One region of the Pseudonocardia sp. ICBG601 genome, then DNA from elsewhere that is predicted to be linked to it. Evidence: predicted binding sites of a transcription regulator. Region 1 holds the regulator's gene; each other region holds the start of a gene.
The links. The regulator LexA, encoded in region 1, represses DNA repair genes until DNA is damaged. The targets are predictions, from matches to a motif close to CGAACACGTGTTCG.
Positions count from the first base shown of each region.

Region 1 (5,861 bases):
TTCGTCATGACGACGTCGCGGCGCTCCCACTCCACCTCCTCGTAGGGGTGGACCCCTTCGGTGGTGAAGACACGCTGCACGGTCAGGCCGGGCGCGCGCTTGGCGCCGGTCTTCCCGCGGCCACGCGACGGCTTGGCCGCCGCGCTCTCACCGGTGTCTGTCGTCGGGCCCCCGACGGTCTCGGTCATGAACTGCCTCCGCACATCCGACGCTTCTCCGCCCGCACGCTGGGGTGCGCGGACGGCTCTCTTCCCGGTACGACCGGCGACGACGACGCGCCGCTCAGCCGTCCGGGTGGTGGCCGGCCTCGTCGTCGGCTGCTTCCCCGGCAGCCGCCGAACGCAGGTCGGCGATCTCCTTCTCGAAGTCCTCGATGGAGGAGAAGGACCGATAGACACTCGCGAACCGCAGGTACGCGACCTCGTCGAGCTCACGCAGCGGCCCGAGGATCGCCAGCCCGACCTCGTGGCTGGGAAGCTCCGCCGCCCCGCGCGCCCGCACCGTCTCCTCGACCCGGTGGGCGAGCTGTTGCAGGTCGTCCTCGTCGACCGGCCGGCCCTGGCACGCCCGCCGAACCCCGCCGACGACCTTCTGCCGGCTGAAGGGTTCGGTCACCCCGCTGCGCTTGACGACGGCGAGCACGGCCTCCTCGACCGTGGTGAACCGTCGTCCGCACGAGGTGCAGGACCGGCGCCGGCGGGTGCATGTCCCGTCGTCGGCGGTCCGGGAGTCGATCACGCGGGAGTCCGGGTGTCGGCAGAACGGGCAGCGCATGGACGCTCACACCCCTCTTCCGTGACGTTCCGGAAACTCTCCGCAGCGATCAGTCCCCCCAACCAGTGGCGGAACGACACCAATGTAACCCCTACATCTAGGGGTACGCCATCCCGGGGCCCACGCCACGCCGAGCTTCGCCCGATCGGGATCCGAGCCTCGCACACCACGTTCCGCGACCGGTCCGTCGCCGACGATCATGGAGCGGGGCATCGGCGCTGGTGGCGCCGAGGAACGTCGCGGGCGGCGCCGTCCGTCGCGCCGCAGGGACCGCGACCGGCGGCCACCCGATGCGGGGACACGCCCTGCGGACGCGCCCGGCGGCACGTCGCCGACTCCTCCGACGACATCCCGGCGACCGCGCCCCGACACCCGTGCGCCATCCCCGCGCACGCCGTCACCCGATGCCACGCCGACACGGCGTCCGCCGCTCCGCACCGTCACCACCTCGGACCGCCCCGCCGCGCGGCGCACAGCCGTGCGCGCCCCGGGCGCGGCGCCGGCCGAGGTCAGCGCACGGCGCCGACCGACGGCACGGCGGCCGCGGGGGCGTTCCAGCCCGCCGCCGCGTCGCCCAGCAGCCCGAGCGCCACCACCGCGGTCGTCGCGCACAGCAGGGCCGCGACCCCGGTGAGGAACCGCTCCAGGCGACCGCGGGCGCGGCTGCGGGCCGGGCGCGGGCGCGCCGGGACCAGGCAGCGCCGGGACGGCGGACGGACGGTGCGCGGTGCCGGCACGGCCACCGACCGCGTACGGGCCGGCGCCGCGGCCGGTGCGGGCCGCGTCAGGGTCGCCGTCGCCCCCGGGGCCGGGTCCGCGGTGGTGCAGCGGGGCGTCCGGACGGCGAGGTTCGGACCGCCGGCGGGACCGGCCCCCGAGGGACCGGGCACCGGGGTGCGCCGGGAACGGGCGGCGGGATGGCGGGCGACCGACTCGGTCAGTGCGCGCTCGCGCGCCCCGTGGGCGGCCCACCGGTGGGCCGCGCGGGCGGCGGCCGACGAGCCGGCACCGGCCGCACCAGCGAGGCCGTCGGCGGCCCGCACCCGCTCCCGGGCGGCGCGCCGGGCGCGCGAGGTGGGGGTGCCGGGCGCCGGGGCGCCGGTCAGGCAGCCGACCGCGCCGTGGTCGCGGATCCGCTCGTCGAGCTCTCGCATGGTTCCTCCTGCCGTCGGACCGCCCGTCCCCCGGACGGTCTCGTCTCCCCCGCTCCCGACCGGCCCTTCCCCGAGCCCGGTCGAACGGGCGTACGAGCGGTGTAGCACCCGGCACCGACAACAACTGCGTTCCCGCAGGTCGTCGCCCGTGCCGGGACGTTCTCAGCGTGGTGCGCCGACCGCGGGCGGCCCGGCCGGGCCCTGGGTGGCGACCGCGACGTCGGCGAGCACCCCGAGCGCGACGACCGCGGCCGCCGAGGCGAGCAGGACACCCGACGCGGCCACCGCACGGCGCACGACGCCCGGCGCCGGGCCGGGACGCACCCCGTCGGTCGTGGTGCGCACCGGGACCCGCCCGATGACCGTCACGTCCCCGATGACCGCCGTACCCACGATCGCCACCCCCGCTGCCGTTCCCGCTGCCGGTCTCCCCCGCGCGGCCGGGCGGCGACGCGGACCGCGTTCGATCGAACCAGTGTTCGATCGAACGCCTGTGCGATGTTGTACCACCGCGGCCCGACGGAATCCACGACACGCCCCGGGCGACTTCGAACGCATGTTTGGCGAACGGGCCCGCGGCGGCTAGGGTCGTCGCCGTAAGTACCCCGAGGAGGCGAATGCGATGGCAGCGGACGACACCGGACACGGTGGTCCCGGCGTGACCGGCACCGCCGCGGACCGGGGATCCGCGAAGGTCCGGGAGTTCCCCGACCCCGCGGCCGACACCCGCGGCCTGACCCCGCGGCAGAAGAAGGTCCTGGCCGTCATCCGGGACTGGGTGGACCGGTACGGCTACCCGCCCAGCGTCCGCGAGATCGGTGACGCGGTGGGCCTCACGTCCACCTCGTCGGTGCACCACCAGCTCCGCACCCTGGAGCGCAAGGGCTTCCTCCGGCGCGACCCGAACCGCACCCGCGCGGTCGACGTCCGCAGCCCGGAGCAGATCGCCGGTACCGACGGGACCGACTCCGACACCGACACCGCCGACCTGCGTTCCGCGCGGCCGGCGCCGGCGTTCGTGCCGCTCATCGGCGACATCGCCGCCGGTGGCCCGATCCTGGCCGAGCAGGCCGTGCAGGACGTGTTCCCGCTGCCGCGCGAGATCGTCGGCGAGGGCACGCTGTTCCTGCTCAACGTCAAGGGCGACTCGATGGTCGACGCCGCGATCACCGACGGCGACTGGGTCGTCGTGCGCCAGCAGCCGGTGGCCGAGCAGGGCGAGGTCGTGGCCGCGATGATCGACGGCGAGGCGACCGTGAAGACGTTCCGCCGCAAGGACGGGCACATCTGGCTGATGCCCGCGAACGACGCCTACGACCCGATCCCGGGTGACGACGCGTCGATCCTCGGCCGCGTCGTGGCGGTCCTGCGCCGCCTCTGACCGTCGCGGACGGCGCCCCGTCCCGCGGTCAGCGGGACCGGCGGCGCCGTCCGTGCAGGGACATCGCGACGGCGCCGGCGACCAGCAGCGTCCCGAGCGCCGCGGCCCCGCCCGCGGCGGGCAGCCACGACGGGTACGTGCGGTACTCCGGCACTTCGGCGGGCTGGGGCACGACCGGTGCCCGCGGAACGGTCGCCGCGGTCACCGCGCCCGGGACGACCGTGATCGCCGCCGCGGTCAGGCCCCGCGCCTCGCTCCCGGAGTGCAACGCGCCCCGGCCGTCCGGGGCGACCGCCTCACCCTGGGCCTCCCCCGGCAGCGGCACCGGCAGCGGTGCCCCGCCCAGGGCCTCGACCAGCGCGTCCGCCGTCGCCGGTCCGCCGGCGGGCAGCGGGAACACCCAGGCGTCGGTGTAGGTCCGCAGCACGGCGGCGCGCCCGCCCTCGGCCCCGGCCGGCGAGACCCCGCCGCCGGTGACCGTGCGCGACCCGGCGGCCCCGAGCGGCCCGCCGCCGGTGCCGGACCAGGGCAGCACGACCTGGGCCACCCGGCGCAGCTCCACGGGGTCCCCGCCGTCGCGCAGCGGAGCGGCGGGCCGGTAGACCCCGGCGGCCCCGGTGGTCTTGTCGACCAGCAGGGGCACGCCGTCGTCGCCGACCAGCAGGGCCTCGACGTCGCGCGGACCGTCGGGGTAGATCAGGTCGTGCACCCGTGGCGGCCCGACCGGGGGCAGCACGACGAGCCGGACCGACCCGCGCTGCGCCCCGTTGTCGCCGGTGTCGGCGAGCCAGAGCTCCCCGCCCGGTCCGAGGCCGAGGTCCTCGACGTCGGTGACCGCGACGTCGGCCTGCCGGGTGCCGGTGACCGCGCAGCCGGCCGGGTCCAGGGTGAACGCCCGCGCGGTCCCGCCGCCGTCGACGATGGCGTGGTAGCGCTGCGGGGCCGCGCCGGGCGGGCCCTCGGCGACCAGCCCGGACAGCTCCTCCAGCCGCGGGTCGTCGATCGAGCAGACCGGGGTCGCCCCGGGCGGCGGCGCGGCCGCACCCGTGAGCGCACCGGACAGGCAGAGGACCGCGGTCAGGCGGCGGGCCACGACCCCGGGACCCGCTCGCCCGGCCGGTGGGACGCTCAGTGGCCCGCCGCCGTCGCCGGCAGGTCGGTGCCGGTCCCGGTCGGCAGGGCCGAGCCCGCCACCGCGAACGGCAGCACCGCGGTGCCCAGCTCGGGCTTCACCCGCGCCCGGATCCGGGTGCCGTCGGCGGTGTGCTCCTCGGCGAGGATCTCGCCGTCGTCGTGCAGCCGCGCGACCAGCGCACCCTCGGTGTAGGGCAGCAGGAGGTCGACCTCGTACTCCGGGCGCGGCAGGCGCTCGGCGATGCGCTCCCGGAGCTGCGGGATCCCGGCGCCGCTGTGCGCGGAGACGAACACCGCGTCCGGCTGGGCGTGCCGCAGCCGGGCCAGCGCGAGGTCACCGGCCGCGTCGGTCTTGTTGATCACGAGCAGCTCGGGCGGCATCGTGTCGCCCGCGGCCTCCCCGACCTCGACGAGCACCTGGCGGACCGCGGCGATCTGGTCGTCGGGCAGCGGGTCGGACCCGTCGACGACGTGCACCAGCAGGTCGGCCCGGGCGGCCTCCTCCAGCGTGGAGCGGAACGCCTCGACGAGCTGGTGCGGCAGGTGCCGCACGAACCCGACGGTGTCGGTGAGGGTGTAGTCGTGCCCGTCGGGCGTCTGCGCCTTGCGGGTGGTCGGGTCCAGCGTCGCGAACAGCGCGTCCTGCACCAGCACCCCGGCGTCGGTGAGCTGGTTGAGCAGGCTCGACTTGCCCGCGTTGGTGTAGCCGACGATCGCGACCGAGGGGATCTCGTTGCGGCGACGGCTGCCGCGCTGGGTCTCGCGGACCTGGCGCATCGCACCGATCTCGCGGCGCAGCTTCGACATGCGCGCGCGGATCCGGCGCCGGTCCAGCTCGATCTTCGTCTCACCGGGGCCACGGCCACCGATACCGACACCGCCCGCGGCGCGGCCACCGACCTGCCGGGACAGCGCCTCACCCCAGCCGCGCAGCCGCGGCAGCAGGTAGGACAGCTGCGCGAGCTCGACCTGGGCCTTGCCGTCCCGGGAACGGGCGTGCTGGGCGAAGATGTCGAGGATCAGCGCGGTCCGGTCGATGACCTTGACCTTGAGCCGCTCCTCCAGCTGACGGAGCTGGCCGGGCGAGAGCTCGCCGTCGCAGATCACGGTGTCGGCGCCGGTGGCGCGGACGGTCCCGAGCAGCTCCTCGACCTTGCCGGAGCCGATGAACGTGGCCGGGTCCGGGCTGGAGCGGCGCTGGACGAGGCCGTCCATCACCTCGGAACCGGCGGTCTCGGCGAGGCGGGCCAGCTCGGTCATCGAGTTCTCGGCCTGCTCGGCCGTGCCCTCGGTCCAGACGCCGACGAGCACGACCCGCTCCAGCTGGAGCTTGCGGTACTCGACCTCGGTGATGTCGGTGAGCTCGGTGGACAGCCCGTGGATCCGGCGCAGCGACGTGCGCTCCTCCAGGTCGAGCT
Region 1 is NZ_JAHLJA010000002.1:844,269-850,129, reverse strand. It holds gene KPL57_RS03995 (vitamin B12-dependent ribonucleotide reductase) at 1-188, opposite strand, end outside; gene nrdR (transcriptional regulator NrdR) at 283-774, opposite strand; gene KPL57_RS03985 (hypothetical protein) at 1,284-1,928, opposite strand; gene KPL57_RS03980 (hypothetical protein) at 2,091-2,321, opposite strand; gene lexA (transcriptional repressor LexA) at 2,551-3,309, shown strand; gene KPL57_RS03970 (hypothetical protein) at 3,338-4,402, opposite strand; gene hflX (GTPase HflX) at 4,438-5,861, opposite strand, start outside.

Region 2 (5,861 bases), on a different contig from region 1:
TGAGCGCGGTCGAGACCACCGTCGAGATCGCACCGCCACCGGGGCCGTCGCGGCGTCGCCGGCGCCGACGTCGGGCGGGTGCCGTGCTGGGGGTGCTCGTGGTGCTGCTCGGCGGCGCGGGCGCCGGGGTCGGCGCGGTGACGCTGGCCGCGCCCCCCGGGACCGGGCCGGTCGAGGCGACCGCCGAGTGGGCCCGCGACCACGGGCTGAACTGGCTCGTCACCGGCCTGGAGAAGCTCCAGTACGACGTGGACGCGCCGTCCGAGGGCGGCACCCCGGCCGGCGGGATCCCGCGGGCTCCGGGTGCGCTGTCCGACCCGGCGACGACGCCGCCGCTCGCCCCGGTCGCGGCGGGGGCCCCGCTGCCCGGGGAGGGCGTGTGGCAGACCGTCGTCGCCGACCACGGGCGGCCCGCGGTCCAGGTGACGACGCTGCGGGTCGACGACACCCACACCTCCTACCTCGCCGGGGTGCTGCGGATGGACCCCGCGCTGGTGCGGGGCACCCTGCACCCGGGCGTCGGCGAGCCCGCCGGGCACTGGCACGCGTCGACGTCGCTGGCCGGGCGGGCGGGTGACGGCGTGGCGGTGGCGTTCAACGGCGGGTTCAAGCTGTCCGACCCCAGCCACAACGGCTACTACGCCGAGGGCCGCACGGTCGCGCCGCTGCTGCCCGGCAAGGCCAGCCTGGTCCTGCACACCGACGGCCGGGCCGACGTCGGGGCGTGGGGCACCGAGGTCGGGATGGGGCCGGACGTCGCGAGCGTGCGGCAGAACCTGCTCCCGCTCGTCGACGACGGCGCGGTGAACCCGACGTGTGCCACCGGCGGCACCGCGGAGTGGGGCAGCACGATCGGCCAGAACGCGTTCGTCCACCGGTCCGGTTTCGGCGTGACCGCCGACGGCACCGAGGTGTACGTCGCCGGACCGGCGCTGTCGGTGTGCACGCTGGGCAGGCTGCTCGCCGACGCCGGCGTGGTCCGTGGCATGGAGCTGGACATCAACCCGGCCTGGGTCAGCGGGACCTACTTCCACGACCGGCCCGGGCACGCCCCGCAGGGGTTCGCGCTGTTCCCGGCCGAGCAGGTGCCGCCCACCCACTACCTCGCGCCGACGATGCGGGACTGGTTCGCCTGGTACCTGCGGTCGTGACCGGGCGGCGGGTCCCGCCCGGGACGGGTCAGTCCTCGGGCGGGGCCTCGCCCAACTCGTCGGCCTCCGCACCGGCGGCGGCGATCTCCTCCTTGACCACCCCGTAGGCGACCCCGGGCCCGTAGCCCTTGCGCGCGAGCATGCCGACCAGCTTGCGGGCGCTGGACTGCCGCTCCTCGCGACTCCCGACGGGCAGGCTCCGCAGCCGCCGTACGACGAGCTCGCGGGCCCGGTCGCGTTCGGAGTCGTCGTCGATACCGGTGAGCGCCTCGTCGGCGATCTCGCGGTCGACGCCCTTGCGGTGCAGCTCCATCGCGATCGCCCGCTTGCCGAGGCCGCGGTGGCGGTGCCGGGACCGGACCCACTGCTCGGCGAAGGCCTGGTCGTCGACGAGCCCGACCTCGTCGAACCGGTCGAGGACGCGGTGCGCGACCTCGTCGGGGATCTCCTTGCGGCGCAGCGCGTCGCCGAGCTCCTTGACCGTGCGGGCGCGGTCGGTGAGCAGGCGCAGGCAGATGTCGCGGGCGCGGGTCTCCTGCTCCTGCGGTGTCTCGACGCGTGGGGTGGCGTCCACGCCCCGGCGTCTCCCCCGGCCACGGCCCTCTCCACGGCGCCGGCCACGGGGAGTGGTGCTCTCCTCGACCGGGTCCGGCCCGGTGCCCTCGGGCGCGGCGGCCGCGGCGTCCCGGTCGGTCGGGCCTGCCGCGGCGGCCGGACGCCGACGCGGGGTCGCGCGGTCGCGACGGGGTCCGCTGCGGCGAGCACCCCGTCCGGACAGCTCCTCGAAGGAGACCACACGGGGCGAACCGGGTCCCGCATCGTCGACGCCGTCGCCCGCACTCCCGCCGGAAGCGGGGCCGGGGCCGTCGAGGGTCAGTCTGCGGACCGGGGCGGGGGCCGCCGCCTCGTCCGTCGCGCCGTCCGCCGCGGGGCCCGGGGACCAGGCCGCCGGCGGGTCGGTCGCCGTCGTGGGGGCCTCGTCGGCGCCGCTCAGCGCGGCGAACGAGACCTGGTGGGGGCTCGTGTCCCAGCCGGGGACCGCCGGGGGCTCGGCGACGGACTCGTCCGGCCCACCGCCGGTCGGGTCGGCGGTCCGGATCGCGGGCGGATCCTGCTCGTCGGTGACCGACGGGGTCACGCCGAACAGGTCGTCGAGCGGGACGGTGCGGGGCCTGGTCGGCTCCGCACCGTCCCGTCCGGACGTGCCTCCGGACCCGTCGCGCTCGCCGGTCACGCTCAGAAGTCGACCGGGGCCGGGAGGGGCTCGACCGGGCTGGTCTCCTCGGCGTCGACGACGGCGCCGATCCCCAGCTTCTCCTTGATGCGCTTCTCGACCTCGGCGGCGACGTCCGGGTTCTCCTTGAGGAACTTGCGGGCGTTCTCCTTGCCCTGCCCCATCTGGTCGCCCTCGTAGGTGTACCAGGCACCGGACTTGCGGATGATCCCCTGCTCGACGCCCACGTCGATCAGCGAACCCTCCTTGGAGATGCCGACGCCGTAGAGCACGTCGAACTCCGCCTGCTTGAACGGCGGGGCCACCTTGTTCTTCACGACCTTGACCCGGGTCCGGCTGCCGACCATGTCGGTGCCGTCCTTCAGGGTCTCGATGCGGCGGATGTCCATACGGACCGACGCGTAGAACTTCAGCGCCTTACCACCGGTCGTGGTCTCCGGGGACCCGAACATCACGCCGATCTTCTCGCGCAGCTGGTTGATGAAGATCGCGGTGGTGCCGGAGTTGCTGAGCGCACCGGTGATCTTCCGCAGCGCCTGGCTCATCAGCCGGGCCTGCAGACCGACGTGGCTGTCGCCCATCTCGCCCTCGATCTCGGCGCGCGGCACGAGCGCGGCCACCGAGTCGATGACGATGATGTCGAGCGCGCCGGAGCGGATCAGCATGTCCGCGATCTCCAGCGCCTGCTCACCGGTGTCCGGCTGGGAGACCAGCAGGTCGTCGGTGTCGACACCGAGCGCCTTGGCGTACTCCGGGTCGAGCGCGTGCTCGGCGTCGATGAACGCCGCGACACCGCCCGCGGCCTGCGCGCTCGCCACGCAGTGCAGCGCGACGGTCGTCTTACCGCTGGACTCCGGGCCGTAGATCTCGACGACGCGGCCGCGCGGGATGCCCCCGACGCCGAGCGCGACGTCGAGCGCGATGGAGCCCGTGGAGATGGCACTGATCGGGACGCGGGCCTGGTCGCCCAGGCGCATCACCGATCCCTTGCCGTGGTTCTTCTCGATCTGGGCGAGGGCGAGTTCGAGCGCCTTGCCGCGGTCCGGAGCGGACATCTCTTGACTCCTCGCTGGTGGTCGACGATCGGGTCCTGCTGGTGTCTTTCGGGGAGGCACACCACAACGGTATGGGGTACCCCTGACAGTTACGGGCCCGGATCGGCGCCTGTGGACAACTCGTCCGACACCGCGCCGCAGGACCGGTACCGCGGGCCCTGCCGGAACCGTAGACGAACACGCGTTCGATCCGACACCGCGACACGCCGACCGGGCACCCACGGGAGCCGAGCGGTCACCACGACCGCCCGGGGCGCCGCTACCGCCGTGCGGGTGGGACCTCGTAGGCCGCGCAGACCGCGCGCCAGACCCGGCGCAGGTCGAGACCCGCCTCGATCGCCTGCTCGACGGTCCGGCCGCCGAGGTCGGCGAAGACGTGGTCACGGGCCAGCGACGCCGCCCGCACCGGCCCGAACTCGCCCTCCATCAGTTCCCGGAAGTGGCTCAGTCGCACGCCCGCGAGGGTAGACGGGTCACCCGTTCCGTGCGGTGTCCGCCCGATGACGGCCCGGAGCCGGTAGCCTGGGTGATATGTCCGAACTGCTCGCCACCGTCCCGGTCGACGTCGCCGACGAGGTCCTCGCGACGACCGGCATCGGGTCGCCGCTGGCGTGGCAGGTCGTGTCGCTGCTCGCTCTGCTGTCCGCGCTGGTCGTGCTGGTGCGCTGGTGGCTCCACCAGCGCCGTCGCTGAGGGTCCCGCTCAGCCGGCCGCCGGGCGTCCCGTGCGGGCCGCGCGCGCGGCCACCAGCAGGAACGGCACCGTCGCCACGACCACCAGCGCGCCGAGCAGCGCGTAGGACGACACCGTCACGAGCACCCCGGCCACGATCCCGGCGGCGGCGCCGGCCAGGTTCATCGCCACGTCCACCGAGCCCTGCACCCGCGGCCGGTCGGCCACCGCCAGCGACGCCGTGAGCTGCGCCGACCCGCCCACCACCGCTGCCGACCAGCCCAGGCCGAGCAGCACCAGGCCTACCGACAGCAGGCCGGTCGCGGTCGGCGCGGCGAGGGCGCAGACCACCCCCGCCAGCGGCAGCAGCACCCCGGCACCGGCCAGCACCCGCGCCGGTCCGAGCCGGTCGGCGAGCCACCCGAACAGCGGGCTGAGCGCGTACATCCCCGCGATGTGCAGGCTGATCAACAGCCCGACGACCGACAGCGCCGCGCCGCCGTGGTCCATGTGCACCGGGGTCATCGACATCAGCCCGACCATCACCGCGTGCCCGAGCACGATGCCGACCGCGCCGAGCAGCGCGGGGCGCGAGGCCCGCAGCACCGCCCACGGCCGCACCACCGTGGCCCCCGGCGCGATGGCCGGGGTGCCCGCGCGCTCCCGGGCCCGCAGCAGCGGGTCGGGCCGCAGACCCAGCCACCCGGTCAGGGCCGCCAGGGCGAACGCGACCGCGCAGAGCAGGTACGGACCGGCGACACCGGGCAGCCCGACCGACACGGCCACGGCGTCCAGCGGACCGAGCAGGTTCGGCCCGGCGACCGCACCGACCGTCGTCGCCCACACCACCAGCGCGAGCGCGCGGCCGGCCCGCACCGGCGCGGCCAGGTCGGTGGCGGCGTAGCGCGCGGCGAGCCCGACCGCCGTCCCCGAGCCCACCAGCAGCAACGACACCAGCAGCAGCGCCACCGAGCCGGTCGTGGCCGCGACGACGGCACCGACCGCGCCGAGCAGCCCCACCAGATGACCGCCGACCAGCGCGGGACGCCGTCCCCGGGCCTGGGCCACCCGTGCGACGACGGCGGCCGCACCCGCCGCGCCCAGCACGCTCGCCGTCGACGCGACGCCACCGACCGCGGGCGAGCCGGACAGCCGGGAGGCGACCAGCGAGCTCGCCGCGATCGAGGTCGCGACGGCCGTCCCACCGAGCACCTGCCCGATCGCGAGCACCGCCAGCAGGCGGGGCTGGGCGGGGTCCTGCGGCGGGGAGACGGCGTCGGGTGCGGCGGTCACGGACGGATGCTGCCGTGCGACGGCCGCCGCGCGCCAGGGCGTTACGCTCCGGCCCGGCCACACGAGCGGAGGACGGTGGACATGGCGGGCACGACCCCGAACACACGCAGGTCGGCGGGCACGGACGACGCGGAGCTGCAGAACGCCTACCGCATGGTCTCCGACGTGCTGGCCGGAGCGGTGCGCGAGACCCTCGCCACGCCGGGGCCCGACCCGGCCCGGTTCGCCGTGCGCCGGCTGACCGCGGTCGACCGGGACATGCCGCCGGACGCCACCCCGCCCGGCTGGTCGCTGGCCTTCCTGGTGCTGGCCGACTGGTACGACGCCGCCCGCACCGCGCTCGCCGACCACGACGACCGCTCCGAGCGGGCACTGGCCTGGATCGGGAGCAACCTGGGCCCGCGCTACGCGGCCCGGGCCCGCTACACGGTCGCCCCGCTCGTCGACCCGGCCGAC
Region 2 is NZ_JAHLJA010000148.1:2,498,414-2,504,274, reverse strand. It holds gene KPL57_RS41320 (hypothetical protein) at 1-1,151, shown strand, start outside; gene KPL57_RS70700 (RecX family transcriptional regulator) at 1,180-2,385, opposite strand; gene recA (recombinase RecA) at 2,388-3,440, opposite strand; gene KPL57_RS41305 (DUF3046 domain-containing protein) at 3,700-3,894, opposite strand; gene KPL57_RS41300 (hypothetical protein) at 3,972-4,133, shown strand; gene KPL57_RS41295 (MFS transporter) at 4,143-5,405, opposite strand; gene KPL57_RS41290 (hypothetical protein) at 5,487-5,861, shown strand, end outside.
Region 2: a site for LexA is predicted at 3,615-3,628, ahead of recA (recombinase RecA). Genes of this name have one in related genera too.

Region 3 (5,861 bases), on a different contig from region 1:
CCCCTTCACCGTGCGACGACGGCGCCGGCCCGCCCAGGACGCCGTGCTCGGCCTGTTCGGCCACCCCGGCGACGCGATGCTGCTCGGCGTCCCCCGTGGCAGCGGCTACGCCGTCGTCATCGACGCCCGGCCGGACGGCGGCACCTTCGGCCGGCTCGCCGTCGCCCTGCTCGAGGGCCCGCAGCGGCTGCTCGTCCCGCCGGGCTGCCTCTACGGCGTCCAGTCCGTCGCGAGCGGGACCGTCGTCGAGCTCCGCAGCGTCACCCGTCTCCCACGGCGGGAGCGCTTCGACGTCGACCCGGACGACCCGGACCTCGCGGTCCGCTGGCTGCGCCCCCGCCCGTCCCGGACACCGGGAACCGCACGGTCCTGGGCCGCCCTGATCGCCCGCCTCGGCGCCCCCGCAGGCCCCCGCCGGGACCGCGTCTCCCTCTGGTGACCCCGGGCGCCGGCCCCCCGGTGTGAGGACGGGCGCATGTGAGCCGGTCGGCCCGGTCGCCGAGATCACGAATCGGTCACGTAACGTCGGTACCAGGCCGGATCGACGACGCCCCGTGCCGGACGGCGGCACGACCGTGTCTGCCGGGACACGGACGCGAGGGGTTGCCGCGGTGCTGAGCGAGCGTGAGAACCGTCGGCTGCACGAGATCGAGGTGCAGCTGCGCCGGACCGACCCGCAACTGGTCCGCCGGATCTCCGCGCTGAACACCGCGCTGCACGCCCCGGCCCGGCACGGCGGACGGCTGCTCGCCGGGTTCGCCCGCGACCGGCGCACCGTGCACGGCTCGGGGCCGTTCCCGACGATGCTGCTGGGGATCGCGCTGGTCGTGCTGCTGCTCGGCGCCGTGCTGGTGAGCGTTCCGGTCGTCGTCGCGGGGATCGTCGTGGCCGCCCTCGCGCTGGCCGTCGCGGCCACCACCGGTCCGCAGGCGCGGCCCGGCACCGCCTGACCGGCCATCCGTACACCGGCCCACCCGCACGCCGGCCCACCCGCACGCCGGCCCACCCGCACGCCGGCCCACTCGTACGCCGGCACGCACCGGGCCCGGGACGCACGGCGCGTCCGGCCCGGCCTCAGCCGTGGGCGAGGTCGGAGAACCGGCTGTAGTGCAGCTGGTGGGCGACGGTGATCGTCGTGGTCGGGCCGTTACGGTGCTTGGCCAGGATCAGGTCGGCCTCACCGGCGCGCGGGTCGTCCTGTTCGAACGCGTCGGGGCGGTGCAGCAGCACCACCATGTCCGCGTCCTGCTCGATCGAGCCGGACTCACGCAGGTCCGACAGCATCGGCCGCTTGTCGGTGCGCTGCTCGGGGCCACGGTTGAGCTGGCTCATCGCCACCACCGGGACGTCCAGCTCTTTCGCGAGGAGTTTGATCTGCCGGGAGAACTCCGAGACCTCCTGCTGGCGGGACTCGACCTTGCGGCCGGAGGTCATCAGCTGCAGGTAGTCCAGGATGATCAGCTTCAGGTCGTAGCGCTGCTTGAGCCGGCGCGCCTTGGCCCGGATCTCCATGAGCGTCAGGTTCGGCGAGTCGTCGATGTAGAGCGGAGCCTCGGAGATCTCCGACATCCGCCGCGCCATCCGCGTCCAGTCCTCGTCCGACATCCGGCCGGCGCGCATGTCGGCCAGCCGGATCCGGGCCTCCGCCGACAGCAGACGCATGACGATCTCGGACTTGCTCATCTCGAGTGAGAAGAACGCGCTGGTCATACCGTTGCCGATGGAGCAGGAGCGGGCGAAGTCCAGACCCAGGGTCGACTTGCCCAGACCCGGCCTCGCGGCGACGACGATCATCTGGCCCGGGTGCAGACCGTTGGTGACCTGGTCGAGGTCGGCGAAGCCGGTCGGCACACCCGTGGACTGGCCGTCCCGGGAGGCGATCGCGTCGATCTCGTCCATGGTGGGCTGGAGGAGCTCCTCCAGCACCGTGTAGTCCTCGGTGGTGGTGCGCTCGGTGACCTCGTAGACCGCGGCCTGGGCCCGGTCCACCGCGTCGTCGACGTCGCCGCCGTCGGCGCCGTGGTAGCCGAGCTGCACGATCCGGGTGCCGGCCTCGACCAGCCGTCGCAGGACCGCCTTCTCGCCGACGATCTCGGCGTAGTACGCCGCGTTCGCCGCGGTGGGCACGGTGGCGATGAGGGTGTGCAGATACGGGGCGCCGCCGAGGCGGACCAGCTCACCGCGCCGCTGCAGCTCCGCCGAGACGGTCACCGCGTCCGCGGGCTCACCACGGCTGTAGAGGTCCAGGATCGTCTCATACACGGTCTGGTGGGCCGGCCGGTAGAAGTCCTCCGGCTGCAGCACCTCCACGACGTCGGCGATCGCGTCCTTGCTCAGCAGCATGCCGCCGAGCACCGACTGTTCGGCCGTGAGGTCCTGCGGCGGCTGACGGTCGAACGTCGCGCTCTCGCCGGATCCGGACGCCTTCTCGCCGTCACGGACCGCACGGGGCTTGTTGCCGGGACGATCGTCCGTCAGAGCCATACGCAGCGTCACCCCCGGTGGACACAGTACCGAACGCACGTTCGACGCGCGAGTGGTGCGTACCGCTCACTCGCGACCGTCGTCGGTGATCTGCCGGCCGGCGTGGTGCCCGACGGACCGCAGCGGGCGCGACCCGGGGAGCACGGCGCTCGCGTACCGGCACGACCGACAGTAGGTCGGCCGCAGGGCCCGTGGCGAACCGGCCTGGTGATCGAATTGGGGATGAACTGTGCACGGATGCCGCCCGTCCCGGGACCGTGTTGGGGACAACCTGGGGACAGCATCCCGGAACGGGCCGTATCCGCAGGTCAGAGGCATACTCACAGCTGTGGACAACTTTGCTCTGGCGTGTCGTCGCACGCCGCGTACGGGCGTGTCGGAGCGCCCGGCGGGCCGTTCACCGCCCGGCGCGTCCACAGGCCCGCCCGTCGAGTGGATCGTCACCGGGCGGCGTGTCGGCTGCGTGACAAGGCATCCCGGTGCGGGGTCGTTCGATCGGTGTCGATCGTCCACCCGGGACTGCACACCGTGTCCGCGACGCCCGTAAGGCCGGCTCCGGACACACGAAAGGGCGGGGTCCGGAGCACATGGCTCCGAACCCCGCCCTGATCACGCTCGGTGGTCGTACGACCACCGGACCGCTCAGCTCGCGACGACCGCGATCGGCAGCTCGGTGGTGACCTCCGGGTGCAGGCGGACCTGCACCTGGTGCTTGCCCAGGGTCTTGAGGTGACCCGGGACGTCGATGCTGCGCTTGTCCAGCAGCGGACCGCCGGCCGCCTTGACGGCGTCGACGACCTGGGCCGGGGTGATCGAGCCGAACAGGCGGCCCGTGTCGCCGGCCTTGGCCGAGACGGTCACGTTGATGTTGCGCAGCTGCGAGTCGACCTGCTGGGCGTGGCCCAGGTCGCGGATCTCGCGGGACTTCTGGGCCCGGCGGATCTGCTCGACCTGCTTCTCGGCGCCACGGGTGGCGACGACCGCGAGCTTGCGCGGCAGCAGGTAGTTGCGGCCGTAGCCGTCCTTGACCTCGACGATGTCACCCGGGGCACCCAGGTTCGGGACGTCGGCGTTGAGGATGAGCTTCATGTGTCTCCCCTTCCTCAGCGAGCGGTCGAGGTGTACGGCAGCAGGGCCACCTCGCGGGAGTTCTTGACCGCGACGGCGACGTCCCGCTGGTGCTGCCGGCAGTTGCCGGAGACCCGACGGGCACGGATCTTGCCGCGGTCGGAGATGAACTTCCGCAGCAGACCGGTGTCCTTGTAGTCGATCAGCTGGGCCTTGTCCTTGCAGAAAGCGCAGACCTTCTTCTTCGGCTTGCGCACGATGGCCTTGGCCATGGTGGTGCTCCTGGAGATCGTCCTCCGCCCGTCACGGGCGGAGAGGTACGTGGATCAGAAGGGGGGCTCGTCGTCGGACGCGGCGCCACTGCCCGCGGGCGGGGCCGAACCCCAGGGGTCGTCATAGCCGCCGCCGGAGTTGCCTCCGCCGCCGGAACCGCCACCCTGTCGGGCGCCACCGCCGTCGTAGCCACCGCCGCCGCCACCGAAGCCACCGGAGCCTCCGCCCCGGTTGACCTTGTTGACCTTGGCGGTCGCGTAGCGCAGGGACGGGCCGACCTCGTCGACCTCCATCTCCACGACGGTCCGCTTCTCGCCTTCCTTGGTCTCGAACGACCGCTGGCGCAGACGACCCTGGACCACGACGCGCGCGCCGCGGGTCAGGGACTCGGCGACGTTCTCCGCCGCCTGGCGCCAGATGTTGCAGCGCAGGAAGAGCGCCTCGCCGTCCTTCCACTCGCCGGACTGGCGGTCGAAGGTGCGCGGGGTGGACGCCACGGTGAAGTTGGCGACCGCGGCGCCGGACGGGGTGAACCGCAGCTCGGGATCCGCCGTCAGGTTGCCCACGACGGTGATGACGGTCTCGCCGGCCATGACGGCTCCAATCAGCCGGCGGCGGGCGCCGGCGTGCGGGTGACGTCCTTGCGCAGGACCTTGGTGCGCAGCACGGACTCGTTCAGACCCAGCTGGCGGTCCAGCTCGGCGACGGTGGCGGGCTCCGCGGTGATGTCGAGGACCGCGTAGATGGCCTCGCCCTGCTTCTTGATCTCGTAGGCCAGGCGGCGCTTGCCCCAGACCTCGATCTTCTCGACCGATCCGCCGTCGTTCTTCACGACGGTGAGGAACTGCTCCAGGGACGGCTGCACAGTGCGCTCGTCCAGGCCGCCGTCGAGGATGACCATGACCTCGTAATGACGCATGAGAACCACTCACCTCCTATGGACTCGAAACGGTCACGGCCCGGACGGCCGTGACAGGAGGTTCTCAGTGCACCCCGACAGTTTCCGGCGGAATGCACGGGACCTGCGGGGATGCCGGTACAGGCTAGCAACGGCCGGTCCGGCCCCGACCTGCGGGTACGGGGATCGCCGTGGCGGGTCCGGGTCGTGCCCGCGGGGGCGCCGGTCGCCGTACGGGTGCCCGGTCCGCGGCCTCCCGCGGGGGAGCGCCGCGGCGGACCCCACCGGCGGCCGAGGACTGTCGGGGGTCCTCGCTACCGTGCCCGCATGCAGATCGGAGCACACGTCCGCGACGCCGAGGACCCCCTGGCCGCGGCCGCCGAGGTCGGGGCCGAGGTGATCCAGCTCTTCCTGTCCGACCCGCAGGGCTGGAAGAAGCCGCCGCCGCACCCGCGGGCCGCGGAGCTGGCCGCCTCGGACGTCGCGGTGGTGGTGCACGCGCCCTACACCGCGAACGTCGCGTCCACGAACAACCGGATCCGCATCCCCAGCCGCACGATCGTCCAGCACCACCTGGCCGGGGCCGCCGAGGTCGGCGCGTTCGGGCTGGTCGTGCACGGCGGCCACGTCACGAAGGACGACGACCCGGCGGTCGGCGTCGACAACTGGCGTAAGTTCGTCGAACGCCAGGCCGGTGAGCACGGCTTCGACGTGCCCGTCCTGATCGAGAACACCGCGGGCGGGGACAACGCGATGGCCCGCCGGTTCGACGCGCTGGGCCGGCTGTGGGACGCCGTGGGCGAGTTCGGCGTCGGGTTCTGCCTGGACACCTGCCACGCCTTCGCCGGCGGCGAGGAGCTGGCCGGGATCGTCGAGCGGGTCCGGGGGATCACCGGGCGGATCGACCTGATCCACCTGAACAACTCGCGCGACGCGTTCGACTCGGCCCGCGACCGGCACGCCAACATCGACGACGGCACGATCCCGCCGGACGAGCTGGCCGCCGTCGTCGCGGCGGCGGGGGCGCCGGTCGTGGTGGAGACCCCGGCCGAGGGGCAGGCCCGCGACATCGCGTTCCTGCGGGAGCACACCTGAGGCGGGCTCGGGCGGTACCGGCGAGCCGGCCGGCCGGCGTGAG
Region 3 is NZ_JAHLJA010000017.1:18,801-24,661, reverse strand. It holds gene KPL57_RS07010 (dTDP-4-dehydrorhamnose 3,5-epimerase family protein) at 1-439, shown strand, start outside; gene KPL57_RS07005 (DUF3040 domain-containing protein) at 612-950, shown strand; gene dnaB (replicative DNA helicase) at 1,075-2,484, opposite strand; gene rplI (50S ribosomal protein L9) at 3,127-3,573, opposite strand; gene rpsR (30S ribosomal protein S18) at 3,588-3,824, opposite strand; gene KPL57_RS06985 (single-stranded DNA-binding protein) at 3,879-4,418, opposite strand; gene rpsF (30S ribosomal protein S6) at 4,430-4,744, opposite strand; gene KPL57_RS06975 (deoxyribonuclease IV) at 5,051-5,818, shown strand.
Region 3: a site for LexA is predicted at 2,515-2,528, ahead of dnaB (replicative DNA helicase). Genes of this name have one in related genera too.